3 regions of the Serratia sp. DFXYC6 genome follow, and region 1 is predicted to be linked to each of the others. Evidence: predicted binding sites of a transcription regulator. Region 1 holds the regulator's gene; each other region holds the start of a gene.

Region 1 (7,544 bases):
TGGTCTGAATATTCTCTTGAAGTTGTTGACGCGGTCGCGCGCACCGGCAGTTTCAGCGCGGCGGCGCAGGAGCTGCACCGGGTGCCGTCGGCGGTGAGCTATACCGTGCGGCAACTGGAACAATGGCTTGCGGTGCCGCTGTTTGAGCGGCGTCACCGTGATGTGGAGTTGACGCCGGCCGGCGCGCTGTTTATCAAGGATGCGAGAGTTGTTATCAAAAAAATGCTCGACACCCGTCGCCACTGTCAGCAGGTGGCCAACGGGTGGCGCGGCCAGCTGAATATCGCAGTCGACATCATCGTCAAACCCCAGCGCAGCCGCCAGCTGGTGCTGGATTTCTACCGCCATTTCCCCGATGTTGAACTGATGCTGCAACCCGAAGTGTTCAACGGCGTTTGGGATGCGTTGGTGGACGGCAGGGTGGACATGGCGATCGGCGCCACGCGCGCGGTGCCGGTCGGCGGCGGCTTTGCCTTCCGCGATATGGGCTACATGAACTGGCTGTGCGTAGTCAGCCCACAGCATCCGCTGGCGCAGCTGGCAGGGCCGTTAAATGACGATCGGTTGAGGCCGTACCCTGCGCTTTGTCTGGAAGACACCTCGCGCAATCTGCCCAAGCGCGTCACCTGGACGCTGGATAACCAGCGGCGGCTGGTGGTGCCGGACTGGACATCGGCGCTCGACTGTCTGTGCGCCGGGCTGTGCGTCGGCATGATGCCGGCGCATCGGGCGCTGCCGCTGGTGCAGCGCGGTGAGCTGAAGGCGTTGCAGCTGCAGCAGCCGTTTCCCGCCAGCCCTTGCTGCCTGACCTGGCAGCAGGATAAACCGTCGCCGGCGATGAGTTGGCTGCTGGCGTATCTGGGCGATGGCGAGACGCTGAATCAGGAGTGGCTGAGCGAGGCGGCGCCGGAAGCCGTGCAGGCTTCCGGCTCAGGGGATTAGCGGCGGTAGTCGATGAACGGACCGTCGGCGACCGAACGGCGTTCCACCAGCTTCGGATGCACTTCGATCACCTGCGATTCTTCGCGCTTGCTGATGATGCGATCCAGCAGCATGGTGAAGGCCATTTCTCCCAGGCGCTCTTTAGGCTGGTGAATGGTGGTCAGCGCTGGAGTGAAGTAGCGGGCGTTGCGCACGTTGTCATAGCCGATCACGGAAATATCCTGCGGCACTCGCAGCCCCAGCTCATCAGCGGCGCAGATGGCGCCCATCGCCATGATGTCGCCGCCGCAAAATACCGCGGTCGGCCGCTGTTTTTGCGACAGGATTTGGTGCATCGCCTTGTAGCCGGACTCCGGCTCGAAGTCACCCTGGACGATCCACTCTTCGCGAATGTCGATATGCGCTTCCTGCAGCGCCTTCATAAAGCCCTGATGACGGCCGCCGCCGGTGTTGCGCGACAGCTGGCCCGGGATGGCGCCGATATCGCGGTGACCGCGCTCGATCAGGTAACGGCCGGCCAGATAGCCGCCTTCGAACGCGTTATCGATGATGGTGTCGGTGAAGTCGCCGCGCGCAGCGCCCCAGTCCATCACCACCATCGGGATATTACGGTAGTCCTCCAGCATGCCCAGCAGTTGATCCGGGTATTCGGAACACATGACCAGCAGGCCGTCGACGCGCTTTTGCGCCAGCATCGCCAGGTAGGCGCGCTGCTTGTCCAGATTGTTGTGCGAGTTGCACAGGATCAGGGTGTAACCTTTGCTGTAGCAGCTGTTTTCCACCGCCTCGATCACTTCGGCAAAATAGGGCGCTTCGCTCGAGGTGGCCAGCAGACCGATAGACTTGGTGTGATTGACTTTCAGGCTGCGCGCCACGGCGCTCGGCGAGTAGTGCAGCTCTTTGATCGCGGCCCACACGGCCGCTTTGGTCTCTTCGGCGACGAAACGAGTCTTATTGATGACGTGCGAAACGGTGGTGGTGGAAACGCCCGCGCGTTTGGCCACATCTTTAATCGTTGCCATGTAAGGAATGACTCCTGAACTCACATGTTTACAGCATGTAAGTGTGATGTTAATCGTTTGCCTACGTAGATCCTTCTCCAGAGAAGCGAAAACTGAGTTTTTAGTGTGTTGAAGTCTTCAGCGCTTAATCAGGAGGGGCATGGATGCCGGTACGCAGTTGTGAACTGCGAATTTTGTCGCATATTGAACAAAAGTGGAAGAGGTAATCGAGATTATAAACCGGGAAATGATAACAAGATTTTATCGGCGAACTGTGGGAAAATGATTTGACGTACTAATTGTGCGCCTTTTATCCTTAGGAAAGCCCATTTTAAAGGAGTTGTCATGGATACCGATCTGAAGATGTCTCTGTTCACTACCGTCGGCGCGTTGGCGATGATCATCGCTTTCAGCTTTGTCGCCGCGTTGAACTGATCTCCCGCCGGTTTTAAAAAAGGCGCAGCCTGGCTGCGCCTCGTCACTTCGGCAAGGCCTGCGTTTACGCCAGGTTTTCCGCCGCAAATTTCCAGTTGACCAACGCCCAGAAGTTTTCCAGGTATTTTGGACGCGCATTGCGGTAATCGATGTAATACGCGTGTTCCCACACGTCAACGGTCAGCAGCGGTTTATCTTCACCGGTCAGCGGAGTTGCCGCGTTGGAGGTGTTGACGATCGCCAGCGCACCGTCTGGTTTTTTCACCAGCCAGGTCCAGCCGGCGCCGAAGTTTTTCACGGCGGCATCGGTGAACTGCTCTTTGAACGCAGCGAAAGAGCCGAAGGATTTGACGATCGCCGCCGCCAGTTCGCCCTGCGGTTCACCGCCGCCCTGTGGCGACAGGCAGTGCCAGTAGAAGGTGTGGTTCCACACCTGCGCGGCGTTGTTGAACACGCCGCCGTTGGAGGTCTTGATGATCTCTTCGAGCGATTTGCCCTCGAACTCGCTGCCTTTCACCAGGTTGTTCAGGTTAACCACGTAGGTATTGTGGTGTTTGCCGTAGTGGTATTCCAGGGTCTCGGCGGAGATGTGCGGCTCGAGCGCGTTTTTCTCATACGGTAATGCAGGTAATTCAAACGACATTGCTTCCTCCTTTACAGCGCCACTTTCTTCCCGCCCAGGCGGGAGCCAGATGGGCCGTTTTTTATTGTGGTCATTCAATCTTAACAATTTTCATCATAAAAAACAGGAGGAAAAGCGAGAAATGCGCGTGGGGGAGTGCGATGGGCGATAGCTTGAGCAGGCGGTTGCGACCGGGGCCGCAACCGCGCAGAACAGGGAATTAACGGATGGTTTTCGGCGTCACTACGCGGCGTGCGCCGATGTAATGGTTTTGCCAATAATCGTTGTCGAGCTGGCTGATGCGGATCTCTTCGCCGGTGCGCGGCGACTGGATGAATTTGCCGTTGCCGAGATAGACGCCGACATGGTCCGCCACGCCGCGGTTGTTGATGCGGAAGAACACCAAATCGCCGCTTTCCAGTTCGCTTTTCTTGATCGGCGCCGCGTCGCGAAGGTGATACATTTCGTTGGCGGTGCGCGGCATCTTGATTTTCACCACGTCCTTATAGGCGTAATAGATAAGGCCGCTGCAGTCGAAGCCGGTGCGCGGCGAGCTGCCGCCCCAGCGGTAAGGCTTGCCCATCTGATCCATCAGCTTGGCCATCGCGGTCTGTTTGGCATGCTGGTAACGTTTTTTGTGCGCCGGGCTGAGTTTTAACGGCTTTTCTTCACGCGCCAGTTTGGCGGTGGCCATACCGGCGTCGCGGTGGCGGCCATAGCCTTTTTTATAGCCCTTTTTCGGCGGGGTGACTTTAATCTTGGCGGTTTTCTGCGCTTTGGCCTTGGGTTTGGCGCTGACGATCTTTTTCGCGCTTTTCTCGCTTTTGGCCTTGGCGGTCTTGGTTTTTTTCTCGGGGGCCGTCACTTTGGCTTTTTTGGCGGCTTTATCCGCTTTCTTTTTTCTGCGGTCATCGGGCCGCGCTTCATTAGCATGGCTTTTACGCTGCTCGGCGGCAACGCGCGCCTGTGGCGCAGCGTGCGCCAAATTGAAGAAGAGCTGCGTAAACAGCAGCGCAAAGAGCGTAAGAATTAAACGCATGTCGACGTCACCAACCTTGGCCCCGAAACGGATATCGAAAGAGTTACAGTATTCCCGAACTTCACCATATAAAACAGCGAAGAACTCATAAATAATAATCCATATTGTGAGAAAACGTTAATGACATTTTTTTTGGTTTAAAATCAGCCTGTTGATGTATAAAAAAGCGCCAGGCGACGGTGGCGGATATAATTAAGCCGCGCCGGCATCGCGGCGCAATATATTAGTGAAATGGTCGGATTAAAAATGTTATTCTCAACGTATGTTTTGACCGGAATGACGTGGCCGGTGAAACGCGATCGGCGGCGGGCGAATATCCTTGCAAAAGATGGCGTTTTCTTGCGACTGTTCCAGCCGCTACAATAGCCCGCGTGATGCATGTTGTAGCCATGAAATGTGGCTTGAGGAAGCAATAAATGACGACGACACTTGAAAAAATTCAGCACCAGATCGCTGAAAACCCGATTCTGCTCTACATGAAAGGTTCGCCAAAGCTGCCGAGCTGCGGCTTTTCCGCGCAGGCTGTGCAAGCGCTGTCCGCCTGCGGCGAGCGTTTCGCCTATGTGGACATTTTGCAGAACCCGGACATCCGCGCCGAGCTGCCAAAATACGCCAACTGGCCGACGTTCCCGCAGCTGTGGGTAGATGGTGAGCTGGTCGGCGGTTGCGATATCATCATCGAGATGTATCAGCGCGGCGAACTGCAGCAACTGATCAAAGAAACGGCAGAAAAGTATAAAGCGCAGGAAGACCAGCAGTCTTAATCGACGGGCTTGCGATTATCGCGTAACGGGCGGCGCCAGTGTAACTGGGCCGCCTTTTTTGTTGGTTTTATTCGGCGAGATCGCCGTCGGGCAGCGGCCAGCCGCCGAGACGTTTCCAGCGGTTAACCAGCTCGCAAAACAGCAGGGCGGTTTGCTCGGTGTCGTACAGCGCGGAGTGCGCCTGGCTGCTGTCGAACGGCATGCCGGCGGCGATGCAGGCTTTGGCCAGCACCGTTTGCCCCAGCACCAGGCCGCTCAGCGCGGCGGTGTCGAAGGTGGCGAACGGATGGAACGGGTTGCGCTTCAGGCCGGCGCGTTCGGCCGCGGCCATCAAAAAGCTGTGATCGAAGTTGGCGTTGTGCGCCACGATAATGGCGCGATTGCAACCGCGATCCTTGAGCCCTTTGCGCACCGCTTTGAAAATGGCGTGCAGCGCGTCATATTCGCTGACCGCGCCGCGCAGCGGATTGTGCGGATCGATGCCGTTAAACGCCAGCGCTTCCGGCTGCAGGTTGGCGCCCTCGAAAGGCTCCACGTGGAAGTGCAGGGTTTCGTCCCGCTGCAGCCAGCCGTCCTCATCCATTTTCAGCGTGACGGCGGCGATCTCCAGCAACGCATCGGTATTGGCGTTGAAGCCGGCGGTTTCAACATCTATTACTACGGGATAAAACCCACGAAAACGACCACTCAGGGCGTTAAGATCACTTTTCTCGGCCATCAGTTTCTTATCTTCATCGAATGCAGCGCGCATTATGGCAAATTTTGCGCCCGGTTGCAGGCGCTATCGCGCGGAGAATCAGCAGGGCGCCAACGCGCCCTGAAGGGGAGGCTTAGTGGCCGAGGCCCTGACCGGCGTGTTTGTTTTCGATCAGCTCGATTTTGTAGCCGTCCGGATCTTCGACGAAGGCGATAACCGTGGTACCGCCTTTCACCGGGCCGGCTTCGCGGGTGACTTTGCCGCCGGCGCGACGGATGCTGTCGCAGGTGGCGGCAACGTCATCCACGCCCAGCGCCAGGTGGCCGAAGGCGGTGCCCATATCGTAGCTGTCGGTGCCCCAGTTATAGGTCAGTTCGATAACTGCGCCTTCGCTCTCTTCCGTATAGCCGACGAAAGCCAGGGAGTATTTGTACTCCGGGTTTTCGCTGGTGCGCAGCAGGCGCATGCCTAATACCTTGGTGTAGAAGTCGATGGCGCGTTGCAGGTCACCGACGCGGATCATGGTATGGAGTAAGCGCATAATTCCTCTGAATTGACTGTGCCGTGGCAGACGGCGGGTGGATTGAAGCACAAGCGAGTATAGCCTTGTCCCGCAAGGGAATTCAACGTGACGAATTAGTGACAATGTCACTTTGTGGTCTCGCGTCGAGGGTGTCTAAATATTGATCGAGTGTACCGATCGATACAGAGTAATTGATCTGCACAATCAATTATCTATTCCAGCGGCGATCGTGTAAAAATCGAACGGCAATAAAGATCAACACCAGGGAACAGCGGCCCGCCTCGTGCGGGCCTTTTTGCTTTGCGCGCGACGCATAAAAAACGGCCATGCGATTGCGTGGCCGTTGGGGTCAGGACAGATTACTTCGCCAGAAACGGATAGTCGGTATAGCCTTCGGCGCCGCCGCCGTAGAAGGTTTCCGGCTTAGGTTCGTTCAGCGGGGCGTGCTGGCGGAAACGCTCTACCAGATCCGGGTTGGCGATGTAGCTGCGGCCGAAGGCCACCGCGTCGATGAAACCTTTTTCGATCAAAGCTTCGGCTTTTTCGGCGGTGTAGGCGCCGGCACCGACGATCACCCCTTTAAAGTGGGCGCGCACCGAGTCGCGGAAGGCGTCGGAATACGGTTTGCCGCCGGCCCAGTCAGGTTCGGAGATGTGCAGGTAAGCGATATTGCGCTTATTCAGCTCTTCCACCAGATACAGCGCTGCTTCTTCCTGATCTTCGCCGTTGTCCAGCCCGTTGAACGGCCCCAGCGGCGAGATACGGATACCGATGTGTTCGGCACCCCATTCGGCGATGGTGGCGTCGACCACTTCCAGCGTCAGGCGGGTGCGATTCTCAATGCTGCCACCGTATTGATCGGTACGTTGGTTGGAAGCCGGTGACATGAACTGGTGCAGCAGATAGCCGTGGGCAGCATGCAGTTCGATGAAGTCGAAACCGGCTTCGCGCGCGTTGGCGGTTGCCTGGCGGAAATCGTTGATGATGCCCGGGATCTCGCTGGTTTCCAGCGCGCGCGGCGTGGAGGTCGGCACGCGCACCCAGGCGCCGGTTTCATCACGCACGGTGGTGCGGGTTTCGGCGTTGATGGCCGAAGGTGCGACCGGCGCTTGCCCGCCTGGCTGCAGGCTGGCGTGGGAAATGCGGCCTACGTGCCACAGCTGCACGGCGATGTGGCCGTTGTTGTCATGCACTGCCTGCGTGATGTTTTTCCATGCGGCGATCTGCTCCGGCGTATGCAAACCGGGCGCGCCGGCGTAGCCTTTCGCCTGGAAGGAAACCTGGGTCGCTTCGGTCACGATCAGGCCGGCGCTGGCGCGCTGTGCGTAATATTCCGCCATCAGCGGCGTAGGAATATCGCCCGGCTCGATGCTGCGCAAACGCGTCAGCGGAGCCATAAACACGCGGTTGGGCAGGGTGATGGCGCCAACCTTCAGCGGAGAGAGCAATTTTTCAGTCTTCATAGTGCATCCTGTATTTAATAGACCGGTCGTCTAGTAATGGGCGATAAAAAACCATGAA
Region 2 (7,544 bases), on a different contig from region 1:
GATCACCTCCGGCATCGGCCTGACCGAGAAGAAACTGCAAACCTTCGCCGACGCCGGGCTGGATCATATTCAGATCAGTTTTCAGGCCAGCGACGAAACGCTGAACGCCGCGCTGGCGGGCTCCGCCAGGGCGTTTCAGCAGAAGCTGGCGATGGCCAGGGCGGTCAAGGCGCTCGGCTACCCGATGGTGCTCAACTTCGTGTTGCATCGCCATAATATCGGCCAGATCGACCGCATCATCGAACTGGCGATCCAGCTGGATGCCGACGACGTCGAGCTGGCGACCTGCCAGTTTTACGGCTGGGCGCACCTGAACCGCGAAGGGCTGCTGCCGACCCGCGAACAGATCGCCGAGGCAGAAGCGGTGGTGAAACGCTATCGCGAGCGCATGGCCGCCGACGGCAAACTGGCCAACCTGCTGTTCGTCACGCCGGATTACTACGAGGAGCGGCCTAAAGGCTGCATGGGCGGTTGGGGTGCCATCTTCATGAGCGTGACGCCGGAAGGCATGGCGTTACCCTGCCACAGCGCCCGTCAGTTGCCGATTACGTTTCCGTCGGTGCTGGAGCACGATCTGCAGCATATCTGGTACCACTCCTTCGGCTTTAACCGCTATCGCGGCTATGACTGGATGCCGGAGCCCTGCCGGTCCTGTTCGGAGAAAGAGCAAGACTACGGCGGCTGCCGCTGCCAGGCGTTCATGCTGACCGGCAACGCCGACAACGCCGACCCGGTGTGCGGCAAATCGCCGCACCACGGCACCATTCTGGCGGCGCGTGAAGCGGCGAATCGCTCGCAGATCGGTATCGATCAGCTGCGCTTTCGCAATCAGACCAACTCCCGACTGATCTTCAAGGGATAGCGTTGGTGCTGTCTTCACTGAGATCTGCCGGAACGGCCTTTTGAAAATTACGCCACGGTCTAACGCTTAAGGCAGCACCCTGACTTCGCCGTGCTGCAAGGTCAGTACTGCGATAGGGCTGCCGGAGAAGCACTCCTTAAAGAGCCAGCCGCTGGGCCGAAACGCCGCTGCGGGCAGCCCGGCCTGCCACTCCTCCCACTGCGGGGTCGGCTGATCCGACGGCAAAGAGAAAGAGACCAGCCAACCGGCTTCGCAGTGCGCCCTTTGGCCGGTTGGACGGGTGAAGGTATGCGCATCTGCCAGCTCCATCACCGGCGGTAAAACCTCAAAAGCGATGATCGGCACGCCGGCCACGCTTTGCGGCTGAGGGAAGCGCACGGCGGTTACACCGTCCATCGTGATGGGGCTGTCTTCGGTGCCGGGCTGGCGCGGCTCCTGCCGGTTTACCCAGCTTCCCTTTGGCAGGGTGATTTCGCCGAACGGCCTGGCCGCCTCGAGCGTCAGGTAGCTGCGCCGATTCCAGCGTTCTTCCGCCCGCTGGCTCTTGAGATCCTGGATGGCAATGTCGATCAGCATCAGCGCGAACGCTACCGGGTAGATCGCCAGCGCCGAGGCCAACAGATAGCCGCCCCAGGAAAGCGGCGGGCGCGGGCGGCCGCAGCGGGCGGCGGCATATCTCCAGCCCCACCAGGCGAGCAGGATGCCGGCGAGCAGCAGGGCCAATAACAGCGCCAGCAGGCCGGCGACGCCGGCGCCATAACCTAACAGCATGGCAAGTTCCTTATGTTCACGGCGTGGTGGAGCGATAGCGAATGAAGTAGGGCAGCGCCGGGGTCTCCCCGTCATCGCCATAGTGGCTTTCCGGTTCGATCACGGTTTGGCGTGCGTCGTCGCGCCCGTTGTAGCGGTACTCCAACGGCTGTCGGTAGCGCACTTCGGATGAGCGCAGATCGAAAATCAGCGAAAGACGGGCATCGCCGTTATCCGTTTGGGCGACCAGCTTATCGTTGCCCGCCCAGAGCTGATACAGCGATTTATCGCCGGTCTCCAGCAGCACCTTCAACTGCCCGTCGGATTGATAACGCAGAAGCTGATACACTCCTCTGTCCAGCGTTTGGGCGATCAGGTAGATGCCGCCATCCGGAGCCTGCGCGCTTTCCTCCACGCGCACCAGCAGCCAATGCGGTTCAATCACCTCGCCGGTTTTACCGTTAACGGCGATGTGTAACGCGCCGGATCCGAGCACCGGGTTCATCCAGAAATGCACGCGATCGCCATCAACGGCGGTGAAGATCTCGGGTACGGATTTGCGCTTACCGGAGGCGTAAGCCGTCGGTGAGTCCTCCTCGCCGCGCTCAAAGCCCAGCAGTTGCCGCGCGTCCAGCAGCGCCGGCAGATCCAGCGTCTGCCGCCAATGGGCGCCGAAGTCCGGGCTGTAGAATACGCCTTCGGTGCTGATGAGATACAGCGCGCGTTTTCCCGGTTGCGCCACCAGTTTGCCGCCGACAAAGGAAGGCCGGTTGTCGTCGCCCTCCGGCCAGGGGATCAGCGCCCCGATGGTGCCCCGTTGCACATCAACCAGTCTGCGGCCCTTAGAGAGAAAAAGCACGCACTCCTGCTCGCCGCAAACCGCATCATGGATCAAGTCGTCGAGTTCCCCCAGCATCTGTAACCCTTTTGGGCCGGCAAACAGCACCTGGCTGAGGTAGTTGGCCGCCCAGCCGTAAAAGCTATTGTACGCGCGGTCTTCACTTCTTTTGCTGGTGAGCAGCAGGGCGCCGTCCTGCACCGGGTAGCTGTGGATGAGATCGTAACGGGCTATCGTCGGCAACGCCTGGTCGCCCTGAGTCCATTGCCACTGCGCATAGCGTTGCTCAGGGGCGAGCAAATAGACGCCCAGCGCGCTGGCCAAAAACAGCGTCAGGATAATAAGGGGTCTTTTATAAAGCGCTAACGTCATCATTTCAGCTCCGTCACCTGAGCCTGCCGCCATAAACTGCGGCGCAGATTTCTCAGGTATTTAAACGTTTTAAACGTGCGGTGCTGGTCAAAAGAGTACAGGCGGCAGATCTGGGCGAACCCCTCGATCAACAGCGCCAGGCCGCTGACCATCAGCATCAGCAGCAGAATAATCGGCGGCAATTCGCTGCCGAGACGCTTCAGGGTCCAGGCATCCAGGTGAAAGCCGGCCGGGGTATCGGCGTTATCCACCACCATCATGCCGAGTACAAAACACGCCACGATTGCCCCAAAAATGAAGACAACGCGCGCGCACAGGTTAAGACCGGCTTCGGTGAAGTAGCGGCTGCCGCCGATGAGATAGGTTTGGCGATCGCGATGATTGATGATCCCACGCACTTTGGGCAACTCGGGAATGACGTCGTTCTCGCAATACAGCACCTGCAGCGGATCGCCTTTGGCGATGAAAAGCGGATGTTGCCGACGAAATACCGGATGCAGTTTGGTATTGGGGACATTGAGCGCGCGGGTCGTCAACGCGAAGTGCGTCTCCTTCTGACGCCACGCATACGTATCCAAATACTGCACCTGCCGCGGGATCTCATAGTGGCAGAGTTCGTAGTTCAGGGCGTTGACCGTCTCGATGCCGGAGGTCTCGACGCCGTCCGGGAGAGGGGGCGCGGTCTGCAGCGGTGCGGTCGCCGGCACAGCGTCTGCGCGGACGGCCCGGTATTTGATGCCGGGGATTTTCAGGCTGAGCGAGCCGGGCGGCGTGACGTCTTGCCCCAGCAGCACGCGATCCAGCGCCCGGAGCAGGCGCCTGCGGCCGCGGTGTCCGATCAGCAGGAGCTCCGAACCGACGAACAGCGCCATGCCGATGCCGATAAGGCCGGCGATGATGGCGATAAAGAACAGGACGATGGTCAGCCAGGAATCTTCCCCGTCCATGATGAAAAAGGCCGCCGGGAAACCGCCGGCCAGCACCGCGCCCAGCAGCAGCAGGGCGAAGTATTTCAGCTTGTATTTCAGCGTTCTGTCAGGCTCCAGCCGGCCTTTCGTGCCGTGCAGCAGCCAGTGCAGCCAGTAGCTGCCGTCTTGCAGGCGGTGGGCACCGATCTTCACCCGATCGCCGGCGGCGAGCCTGGCCAGCAGATTTTCGCTGTCGCTGAAGTCGTCGCGGTAAAAAAAGAACGTCTGGCCGGAGGCGATGATCCTCACCAGATTGTCGGGCGCCGTCTGCTGGCAGGCGCATTGTTCGACGGTCACATTAAAAAATTGGGTTTGCATGTCATTCCCTGTCAGTGGGCGTGGCCCGAAAATTCATCCCTGGCGCCGGGTATTCAGCGTTTTTTCATCAGCGGCAGCATGCGTACCAGCGCATTGTCCTTGACGATATAGTGGTGGAACAGCGCGGCGGCGGTATGCAGGCCGATCAGCCAGTAGCCGAATGACGCCAGCGTTTTGTGCCAGCCGATAATCATTCGTGCCTGCGGCCGATCGGCCACGTCGGCGAACGGCATCGACAGGCCGAACAGATACCACTCCTTGCCGCCCAGATAGCGCGAATACACCCCCAGCACTGGCAGCGTCAGCAGCAGCAGGTAAATCAGGGCGTGCGTCAGGTGCGCCAGGCCGGTTTGCCACTTCGGCGGTTTGGGCGCGATGGCGGGCGAGGGGTAGCGCCAGCGCAGGAACAGACGGGCGATCATCAGCGCAAACACCGTTACGCCGCAGCTGAAGTGGGTGACGACCAGCGTGTACCACGGTGCGCTGCCCGGTTCGGCAAAGCCCCGCAGCTCGATGGTGACGCAGGTGATGACCAGCAGGATCGCCACCAGCCAGTGCAGGCGAATTTGCCACGGCATATAGGTGTTCTGCACCGGGTTACCTTTTGATGTTAAAGGGTCTGTGCGCCGATGGTAACTAAATGTTACAGGCGAGGAAAGCGCCTGCATGCAGTTTAAGCAAAATGCCAGGGATTACGCCGTTTATTAAGCTATGAATTTAGTGGGTTAAGTGCCTGGAGACAGGGGAGGCAGTTAGCATCGTAAGTTGTGAAGTTAATGCGCGGTAGGTTCAGAGGCTGGCAGCTTATTAAGCGATGAGGCGGGTAGCGCCGCAGCTCTCGCCGCGGCGCCTGGGATCAGTTCAATTTGGCCTTGGCGAAATCGCTGCCGTTCACGTCCACCACATAGCCGCTCAGGTTGCTGCGGGTGGCGTAGAACACTTTGCCGGTGGCCAGCGGCAGCCACGGCGCCTGTTTGGCGAAGATCACCTGCGCCTGTTGATACAGCCTGGCGCGCGCCTGCGGCTGGTTCTCCTGGATCGCCTGCTGGATCAGGCTGTCATAATCCTTATCGCACCAGCGCGCCACGTTGGCGCCGCTCTGCACGCCGGCGCAGCCGAGCAGGGTGGCGAAGTTATCCGGATCGCCATTGTCGGACACCCAGCCGTACAGCGCGCTCTGTTGCTCGCCTTTGCGCAGCCCGGCCAGATACTGGCCCCACTCCCAGGTGACGATCTTGGCCTTCACGCCCACCTTCGCCCAGTCGCTCTGAATCATCTCGGCGATGCGCTTCGAGTTCGGGTTGTAAGGGCGCTGTACCGGCATCGACCAGATGTCGGTCTCAAAGCCCTGCTCCAGCCCGGCTTGCTTCAGCAGTTCGCGCGCCTTCTGCGGATCGTAGGCGTACTCCGGCAGTTTATCGTTGTAGCCCAGCATGCCCGGCGGCAGCAGCGAGTTGGCCGGGGTGCCGCTGTCTTTGAACACGGCGGCGACGATCGCTTTCTTGTCTACCGCGTAGCTCAGCGCCTGGCGCACCAGCAGGTTGTCGAACGGTTTTTTCTGGGTGTTGAACGCCAGATAGCCGACGTTCAGCCCGGTAATGTCGTGCAGTTGCAGATTGCCGTCGGCCTTGATGGCGGCGAATTGCTCCGGCAGCGGTGCCGGGATGATCTGGCATTCGTTGGTTTTCAGCTTGGCCAGCCGGGTTTGCGGATCCGGCGTAATCGAGAAGATCAGGTGCTTGCTGGCCACGTCGCCCTGCCAGTAGTGCGGGTTGGCGATGTAGCGGATCAGCGAATCCTGCTTGTACTGCTGCAGCGCGAACGGCCCGGTGCCGATCGGCCAGTTGTCGACGTATTCCGGTGTGCCCTTTTTCAGCATCGCGTCGGCGTACTCGGCGGACAGGATCGAGGCGAAATCCATCGCCCAGTCGGCGACGAAGGCGGCGTTGGGCTGACTCAGCGTGAAGCGCACGTGGTGCTCGTCTACCGCTTCCACCTTGGTGATCAGCTTATCCAGACCCATGTCGGTGAAGTATTCATAGTTGCCGCCGGAGACCTTGTGATACGGGTTGGCGGGATCCTTCTGCCGCATCACGGTGAACACCACGTCTTCGGCGTTGAAGTCGCGCGTTGGGGTGAAGTATTTGTTGCTGTTGAATTTCACGCCCTGGCGCAGGGTGAAGGTGTAGGTCTTGCCGTCCGGGCTAACGCTCCACTCGGTGGCCAGCGAAGGGGCGGGCGTTTTATCGCTTTCGCGCAGCGTCACCAGGCGGTTGTACAGCACCTGCGAGGTGGCGATAAAGGTCGGCCCGGAGCTGGAGAGCTGCGGGTTGAACGATTCCGGCGAGGCGACGGTGCAGTACACCAGCGCATCGGAAGCGGCCAGCGCGCCGCCCGCCGACAACAGGCCGCAGCCGGCCAGCACCAATCCGGCGATAGGGTGTTTTAAAAACGTCAAGGCAAGATCCTCAGGTGGAATGAGCCGTTACCGGCGAATTGATCTAACTATAGATAACGGATGGCGAGATGGGGAACAAGCGCCTCATCGGTGCATTCTGTGCGCCCCGCGTTGCCTGCCATTGCGGCGCAGATCTACACTGCTGGGCAAACAGTCACTCGCAAGGATTTCCCGATGAGCCACTTTCGCCCTGTCGCCCTTGAACACGCCAGCCGCCTGCTGAACCATGGCCCGACGGTATTGATCACCAGCCGCAGCCGCGACGGCGCCAAACGCAACGTGATGGCCGCCGCCTGGTCGATGCCGGTGGAGTTCAGCCCGCCGCGCATCGCCATCGTGGTCGATAAAGGCGCACACAGCCGGCAAATGATCGAGGAGAGCGGCGCATTCGGCATTTGCGTGCCGGCGGCCATGTTCATTGACGCCACCTACGCGGTCGGCAGCGTGTCCGGGCTGGATGAAGACAAATTTTCCCGTTTCCATATCGCCGCGACGCCGAGCGCCACGCTGCAGGTGCCGCTGATCGAAGAGGGTTGCGTGGCGTGGCTGGAGTGTCGGCTGCTGCCGGAAAGCGGCGCGCAGGAAAAATACGACACCTGCTTCGGCGAGGTGCTGAGCGCGGCGGCGGACGAGCGGGTGTTCCAACAGGGGCACTGGCACTTCACCGCCGCCAATGCGGATCTGCACACCATTCATCATCTGGGGGCGGGCAACTTCGTGCGCAGCGGCGAGACGCTGCGGGCCAAACCGCTTTAATCGGCCTCGCGTTTGCGGTCTGCATCATAGCGCTCGCGGGCGGCGTCCAGCTCGGGGAAGTGGTATTCCGCCCACTTATCCAGCGCCGTCAGTGTCTCGACCAGCGAGCAGGCGACGGCGCTGAGGCGGTATTCCACATGGGCCTGATTCTTTTCACTTAAATCCAGCCGCTCGAGCAGCCCGTTGCGTTCCAGCTGGCGCAGCGTTTGCGTCAGCACCTTC
Region 3 (7,544 bases), on a different contig from region 1:
ACTAGTGCACCGGATGTGAATAAAAAATCGGAGAGTTTTGAGTATCTCTGTCAAATAAATTGATTATTTTTCATCCGCTGGCGCGGGGCAACAATCGCCACTACCCTTTACAGACGATCCTTAACCGGAGAAGCGTCATGACGATGAATGCGTTTATCGGCAGTTGGGCGTTGGTGTCGTCGGCGTTCAAAAACCAGAACGGCGAGCTGAATTACCCGCTGGGCGAGCAGGTGTTGGGGCGCATCCACTATGAGGCCAACGGCACGATGGCGGCGCAGCTATACAGCGCCGTACGGCCGCGTTTCGTCGCCGACGATTTGGCGCAGGGATCCGAGCGGGAGATCCATGCCGCCTTCATCAATATGATTTGCTACTTCGGCCGTTATCAGGTGGAAGAAAGCGAGCAACGGGTGGTGCATCAGGTTGAAGGCTGCTCGTTCCCCAATTGGATAGGCAGCCGTCAGGTGCGTTTTTACGCCTTTAACGCCGATCGGCTGACGTTGCGCACGGTGCCGCTGCAGCTCGGCAACGGCGTGCAGGTTGGCGAACTGGTGTGGCAGCGGACAGGAGCGTCGTCATGATCATCGTTCATCATCTCAATCACTCGCGGTCGCAGCGCATTCTGTGGTTTCTGGAAGAGCTGGGCGTGCCCTATCAGGTGCAACGCTACGAGCGCGATCCCAACACCATGCTGGCGCCGCCGGCGCTGAAAAAGATCCACCCGTTGGGCAAATCGCCGGTGATCGTCGATGGCGATCTGACACTGGCGGAATCCGGCGCCATTATCGAATACTTGCAGGAAGCCTACGACGCACAGGGCATGTTTATGCCAACCGACTTCCACGCGCGTCAGCAATACCGTTACTGGCTGCACTACGCCGAAGGATCGCTGATGCCGCTGTTGGTGATGAAGCTGGTGTTCAGCCGTCTCGGCCAGCCGCCGATCCCCTGGCTGCTGCGGCCGGTGGCCGGCGCGATCGGCAAAGGCGTGCAGCGGGAATACCTCGACAAGCAGATCGCGCCGCACTGCGAATTCCTCGAACAGCACCTGAATAAGGGCAGTTGGTTCGTTGGCAACGACTTCAGCGCGGCGGATATTCAGATGAGCTTCCCGCTGGAGGCGATGGCGGCGCGCGGCGCGTTGGATGATTGCCCGAAACTGCGCGGTTTCCTGCAGCGCATTCACGCCCGGCCCGCCTACCAGCGGGCATTGGAGCAGGGCGGCCCTTACGACCTGCTGAGTTAGGCGGATGGGCTATACTCGATGGGGTCATTCTTCATCGGAGGTAGCCCATGGCTACGCAAATCTTCGTCAATCTGCCCGTACGCGATCTGCCTGCCTCAATGGCGTTTTTCACCCAGCTCGGCTTCAGCTTCAACCCGCAATTTACCGACGATACCGCCGCCTGCATGGTGGTCAGCGACACGATTTACGTGATGCTGCTGACCCACGACAAATTCAGGATGTTTACCCCGAACCCGATCGGCGACGCCAAACAGGCCACCGAAGTGTTGGTGTGCCTGTCGCAACCCAGCCGGGCAGCGGTGGACGAACTGGTGCGCAAGGCAATCGCCGGCGGCGGCAATACCTATCATCCGCCGCGGGACTATGGCGTGATGTACGGCCACGGATTTCAGGACCTGGACGGCCATATCTGGGAATTGATGTATATGGATCCCGCGGCGGTGCAGGCGCAATAAGCTCGCCGTGAAGCAGGTCGGCAGGGGCGCCGGATCGCCCCGTCTTTTCGCGCAGAAGCTATTCCCGCCGTTTTCTGCATAAATTGCCGCGATCTTTAGTTGATTAGACGCTAGGGAAGGCAGGATAATCGTTTGCCTTGAATAAACCACCATAAATCACCCGTACCGCGCGCTGCGAGTTAAACGTTTGCCTGGGTGCGCATCGCCGTTGGCGGTGTGGCATAAGGGCAGGGATGCGGAACGTGACGTAAACGATTACGTGGCGATCGGGCGCGGGCGAGATTACAGGCCTGCTGTGACGGGCCGATTCATGAAACACAGGGGAAGTAACCTATGTCGAACTCTCAAGCGAACCACGCCGCAAAACCAACCGGCGGGCTTGATGGCTATTTTAAAATTTCCGCGCGCGGCAGCAGCGTGCGTCAGGAGGTGGTGGCGGGGCTGACCACCTTCCTGGCGATGGTGTACTCGGTGATCGTGGTGCCGAGCATGCTGGGCAAAGCGGGTTTCCCGCCGGCGGCGGTGTTTGTCTCCACCTGCCTGGTGGCCGGTCTGGGGTCGCTGTTGATGGGGCTGTGGGCTAACCTGCCGATGGCCATCGGCTGTGCGATCTCGTTGACCGCCTTTACCGCCTTCAGCCTGGTGCTGGGCCAGCACATCAGCATTCCGGTGGCGCTGGGCGCGGTGTTCCTGATGGGCGTGCTGTTTACCATTATCTCGGTCACCGGCATCCGCGCCTGGATCCTGCGCAACCTGCCGATGGGCGTGGCGCACGGCACCGGCATCGGCATCGGGCTGTTTCTGCTGCTGATCGCCGCCAACGGCGTCGGCCTGGTGGTGAAGAACCCGCTGGATGGCTTGCCGGTGGCGCTCGGCGCGTTCACCTCTTTCCCGGTCGTCATGACGCTGGTCGGCCTGGCGGTGATCTTCGGCCTGGAGAAACTGCGCGTGCCCGGCGGCATTCTGCTGGTGATCATCGCCATTTCCATCATCGGCCTGATCTTCGACCCGGCGGTGAAATACCAGGGGCTGTTCGCCATGCCGAGCCTGGCGGACGCTGACGGCAAATCGTTGATCTTCAGCCTGGATATCATGGGCGCATTGCAGCCGGTGGTGTTGCCGAGCGTGCTGGCGCTGGTGATGACCGCGGTGTTCGACGCCACCGGCACCATCCGCGCGGTGGCCGGGCAGGCCAACCTGCTGGATAAAGACGGGCAGATCATCAACGGCGGCAAGGCGCTGACCTCGGATTCCCTGAGCAGCATCTTCTCCGGCCTGGTGGGCGCCGCGCCCGCTGCGGTTTACATCGAGTCCGCCGCCGGCACCGCCGCGGGCGGCAAGACCGGCCTGACCGCCACCGTGGTCGGCATTCTGTTCCTGCTGATCCTGTTCCTGTCGCCGCTGGCCTATCTGGTGCCGGTTTACGCCACCGCGCCGGCGCTGATGTACGTCGGCCTGCTGATGCTGAGCAATGTCACCAAGCTGGACTTCAACGACTTCGTCGACGCGATGGCCGGCCTGCTGTGCGCCGTGTTCATCGTGCTGACCTGCAACATCGTCACCGGCATCATGCTGGGCTTCAGCTCGCTGGTCATCGGCCGCATCTTCTCCGGCGAATGGCGCAAGCTGAACATCGGCACCGTGCTGATCGCCGTGGCGCTGGTGGCGTTCTACGCCGGCGGCTGGGCGATTTAAGCCGCTTGGGTTTCCCTCGCCCGCCGGGCGGGGGAGCCTGTTACGGCAATTCCCTTCTTAAGATAAGTCTTCTTCTGCTCTGCATCGCGTTTTGAAAGGCACAACAAGCTTTAACGGCTGTAAAAAAAGTGATCTACTATCGTGACCAACGCAGGCCCTGAGCCGATGTCGTCTGAATCGTAGAGTCTAAGGAAAGCATGGAAATCTTTTTTACAATCCTCATTTTGATCCTGGTGGTCTCCCTGTCCGGGGTGGTGACGCGCATGTTGCCGTTCCAGGTGCCGCTGCCGCTGATGCAAATCGCCATCGGGGCCCTGCTGGCCTGGCCGCATTTCGGGCTGCACGTCGATTTTGATCCCGAACTGTTCCTGGTGCTGTTCATCCCGCCGCTGCTGTTTGCCGACGGCTGGAAAACGCCGACGCGCGAATTCCTGCATCACGGGCGTGAAATTCTCGGCCTGGCGCTGGTGCTGGTGCTGATCACCGTGGTCGGCGTCGGTTATCTGATCTACGCGATGGTGCCGGGCATTCCGCTGGTGGCGGCCTTCGCCCTGGCGGCGGTGCTGTCGCCGACGGATGCCGTGGCGCTGTCCGGCATCGTCGGCAAAGGGCGGATCCCTAAGCCGATCATGGGCGTGCTCGAGGGCGAGGCGCTGATGAACGACGCCTCCGGCCTGGTGTCGCTCAAGTTCGCCATCGCGGTGGCGATGGGCACCATGGTGTTCACCGTGGGCGGCGCGACCCTTGAATTCCTCAAAGTGGCGATCGGCGGCCTGCTGGCCGGCGTGGCGGTCACCTGGACCTACAGTAAATCGCTGCGGGTGATGAGCCGCTGGAGCGGCGACGATCCGGCGACCCAGATCGTGTTCCTGCTGCTGCTGCCGTTCGCGTCCTACCTGATCGCCGAACATATCGGCGTTTCCGGCATCCTGGCGGCGGTGGCGGCGGGGATGACCATCAGCCAGTCCGGCGTGATCCGCAACGCGCCGCTGGCGATGCGTCTGCGCGCCAACAGCGTGTGGGCGATGCTGGAATTCGTGTTCAACGGCATGGTGTTCATCATGTTGGGCCTGCAGCTGCCGGGCATTCTTGAAACCTCCATCCTGCAGGCGGAGCTGGATCCGACCATCCAGACCTGGTACCTGTTCGCCGACGTGGCCACCATCTACGCCGCGCTGTTGGTGCTGCGCTTCACCTGGCTGTGGGTGATGAAGAAGGCCAGCAACCGCTTTATGAAAAAGCGTCCGCTGCAGTTCGGCGATTACAGCACGCGTGAGCTGTGGGTGGCGTCGTTCGCCGGGGTGCGCGGGGCGATTACCCTGGCCGGTGTGCTGTCGATACCGCTGTTGCTGAGCGACGGCACCGCCTTCCCGGCGCGCTATCAGCTGGTGTTTATCGCCGCCGGGGTGATCCTGCTGTCGTTGATCGTCGGCGTGCTGGCGTTGCCGCTGCTGCTGCGCGGCGTGCAGGTCACCGACAAGAGCGCCAGCAAGCAGGAAGAGCGCATGGCGATCGCCATGGCGGCCGAAGTGGCGATTGAGAGCGTGAATAAAATGGAAGAGCGCCTGGTTGCCGATACCGAAGAAAACCTCGATCCGCAGGTGTTGAAAGAGGTCAGCTCGCGGGTGACGGGCATGCTGCGGCGGCGCATCGCGTCGAAAGACGATATCGAGAATGCGCTGGCGATGGAAAACCTCGAGCGGCGTTTCCGCCTGACGGCGCTGCGCGCCGAGCGCGGCGAGCTGTACCACCTGCGCGCCACGCAGAAAATCAGCAACGAGACGCTGCAAAAACTGCTGCACGATCTCGACCTGCTCGAAGCGCTGCTGATCGAACGCGAAGGGTAAATCTCAGAAGAGGAATAAACGTTTTCCTCTTTATTTCTGTCCTGAAGGGCCGCCTGTGCGGCCCTTTTTTTGGTTACTTGAGCGGCGGCCAGTAGTCGCGGCAGCAGGCGATCCAGGCCTGCGCGCTGTGCGACAGGTAGCTGCCCTGGCGCCAGATCAGGCCGATTTTCCACTCCATGCGCGGCTCCAGCGGCAGCCAGACCAGGTTTTCCTTGTCCAGCCAGCGACAAACCGGCTCCGGCAGCATGGCGATGCCCACGCCGGCCTGCACCATCGAGGCGAGAAAGTCCCATTGGCCGCTGCGCACCGCGATTTGCGGTTCAAAGCCGGCCAGGCGAAACGCCTTCATCAGCATCTTGTACAGCGCAAAGTCTTCGTTATAAATCAGGATCGGGCTGTCGGCCAATTCGGCGATATTGATGCTGGTGCGGTTGAGCCACTGCGGCGTGCGCGGCGCCACCACGCACATCGGATGGCCCAGCAGCGGCAGAAAGGTCAGCGGCTGCGCCGAATCGAAGGGCAGCACCGTCATCGCCAGATCCAGTTCACCGGACATCACCGCCTGTTCGACCGACAGCCCGCCCAGCTCGGAAATCTTTAATTCGATGCCGGGGTAGGTCTGGCGAAAGCGGCGGATCAGATCGGCAATCTGCCTGCCGACCATCGGCGGAATGCCCAGCCGCAGCACGCCCTTTTTCACCGAGCTGATGTCTTCCAGCTCCGCCTCCAACTGGCGGAACTCGTCGAGGATCGTCAGGCCGCGCTGGTACACCGCCTGGCCGCTGTCGGTCAGGCGCAGCTTGCGGCCTTCGCGGATCAGCAGCGTGCATTCCAGCTCTTCCTCCAGATGCCGCAGCATTTTGCTGATGGTGGGCTGGGTGACGAACAGTTTTTCCGCCGCGCGGGTGAAGCTTTGCTGGCGCACCACTTCAACGAAGTAGCGCAGGGTGCGGACATCCACGTTAGGGTTCTCCTTGGGGACGCTACCGGCGAGAAACTATTCCCGGACGGCATGATGTCGATAATTTTAATTCATTTCAGGCGTGGTTTCCCGGCTGCGTATACTGTAGGCCGTCAATTATTGTTTGAGGTCATCTTTCATGTCTCTGGCGTTACGCCGCGTTGCCCCCTCCCTGCTGACCCGTTTGCAGGTGCCGATCCAGGTGGCGTTGTATGCGGCGCTGTTTCTGATCGCCGATCGTCTGGTGCAACAATTCCACCTGCCGCTCCCCGCCAATATCGTCGGCATGCTGATGCTGCTGGCGCTGATCCTGCTGCGCATTCTGCCGCTGAGTTGGGTCAAGGCCGGCTCCCGCTGGCTGCTGGCGGAAATGCTGCTGTTTTTCGTGCCGGCGGTGGTGGCGGTGGTCAACTATGCCCAGCTGTTGATGGTCGAAGGCTGGAAGATCTTTTTGGTGATCGCGGTCAGCACCATGCTGACGCTGGGCGCCACCGGGCTGGTGGTGGACAGGGTGTATCGGCTGGAGATTTGGCTGCAGCGGCGGAAGCAGCGCCATGAATGATTTTATCCTCAGTCTGGCCTGTTTTCTGGCGACGCTGGCGCTCTATTTCGCCAACAAGAAACTCTATCGCCGCCGCCGCACGTTGCTGCTGATGCCGCTGGTGCTGACGCCGATGATTCTGGTGTTGCTGCTGGTGGTCACCCACATCTCCTATCAGGACTACATCGGTGAAACCCACTGGCTGCTGTGGCTGCTGGGGCCGGCGACCATCGCCTTCGCGGTGCCGGTGTACGAGAACCTGCATATCATCCGTCGCCACTGGCTGTCGCTGACCGCCGGGGTAACGACCGCGGTGCTGGTAGCGGTTTACAGCTCGGTGTGGCTGGCGCGCCTGCTGACGCTGCCGGAAGAGGTGCAGCGCAGCCTGGCGGTGCGGTCGATCACCACGCCGTTCGCGCTGGAGGCCGCCAAGCAGATGGGGGGCCAACCGGACCTGGTGGCGTTGTTCGTGGTGATCACCGGGGTGTTCGGCATGGCGGTGGGCGACATTCTGTTTCTGCGGCTGGCTGTACGCAGCCGCCTGGCTAAAGGGGCCGGATTTGGCGCATCGTCGCACGGCGCCGGCACCGCCCGCGCCTATGAACTGGGGCCGCAGGAGGGCGTAGTGTCGAGCCTGGTGATGATGTTGGCCGGCATTATCACGGTGGTGGCCGCGCCACTGATCGGCCGGCTGATGTGGTAAGGAGGCGGTCTGCGGCGAACTGCGCCGCAGACCGTAGAGCGTCAAGGAAGGTTGCCGAGCATCGCCGGCGTGCGCGATGACTGCCGCAAGGCGCGT

Evidence for each region. Region 1 encodes PurR, which represses purine synthesis genes. Its sites were predicted from a motif close to CANGCAAACGTTTGCNTG; they were not measured.
Region 2: cybB (cytochrome b561) is a predicted target of PurR. The motif match lies at 4,760-4,777, and genes of this name have one in related genera.
Region 3: AC2CGQ_RS15970 (NCS2 family permease) is a predicted target of PurR. The motif match lies at 1,878-1,895, and genes of this name have one in related genera.

The regions. Positions count from the first base shown of each region.
Region 1 covers NZ_JBXUNV010000001.1:1,730,793-1,738,336, reverse strand. The annotation lists gene punR (DNA-binding transcriptional activator PunR) at 1-942, shown strand, start outside; gene purR (HTH-type transcriptional repressor PurR) at 939-1,964, opposite strand; gene cydH (cytochrome bd-I oxidase subunit CydH) at 2,289-2,378, shown strand; gene sodB (superoxide dismutase [Fe]) at 2,443-3,021, opposite strand; gene AC2CGQ_RS08380 (C40 family peptidase) at 3,221-4,039, opposite strand; gene AC2CGQ_RS08375 (Grx4 family monothiol glutaredoxin) at 4,456-4,803, shown strand; gene rnt (ribonuclease T) at 4,871-5,554, opposite strand; gene gloA (lactoylglutathione lyase) at 5,634-6,041, opposite strand; gene nemA (alkene reductase) at 6,383-7,486, opposite strand.
Region 2 covers NZ_JBXUNV010000004.1:328,749-336,292, reverse strand. The annotation lists gene pqqE (pyrroloquinoline quinone biosynthesis protein PqqE) at 1-862, shown strand, start outside; gene AC2CGQ_RS20580 (hypothetical protein) at 929-1,633, opposite strand; gene AC2CGQ_RS20575 (hypothetical protein) at 1,650-2,825, opposite strand; gene AC2CGQ_RS20570 (hypothetical protein) at 2,822-4,108, opposite strand; gene cybB (cytochrome b561) at 4,162-4,686, opposite strand; gene AC2CGQ_RS20560 (ABC transporter substrate-binding protein) at 4,965-6,566, opposite strand; gene AC2CGQ_RS20555 (flavin reductase family protein) at 6,741-7,322, shown strand; gene AC2CGQ_RS20550 (winged helix-turn-helix transcriptional regulator) at 7,319-7,544, opposite strand, start outside.
Region 3 covers NZ_JBXUNV010000002.1:532,677-540,220, reverse strand. The annotation lists gene AC2CGQ_RS15985 (lipocalin-like domain-containing protein) at 138-581, shown strand; gene AC2CGQ_RS15980 (glutathione S-transferase family protein) at 578-1,246, shown strand; gene AC2CGQ_RS15975 (VOC family protein) at 1,294-1,701, shown strand; gene AC2CGQ_RS15970 (NCS2 family permease) at 2,035-3,396, shown strand; gene AC2CGQ_RS15965 (Na+/H+ antiporter) at 3,594-5,243, shown strand; gene AC2CGQ_RS15960 (LysR family transcriptional regulator) at 5,317-6,204, opposite strand; gene AC2CGQ_RS15955 (CidA/LrgA family protein) at 6,344-6,766, shown strand; gene AC2CGQ_RS15950 (LrgB family protein) at 6,759-7,448, shown strand; gene AC2CGQ_RS15945 (non-ribosomal peptide synthetase) at 7,490-7,544, opposite strand, start outside.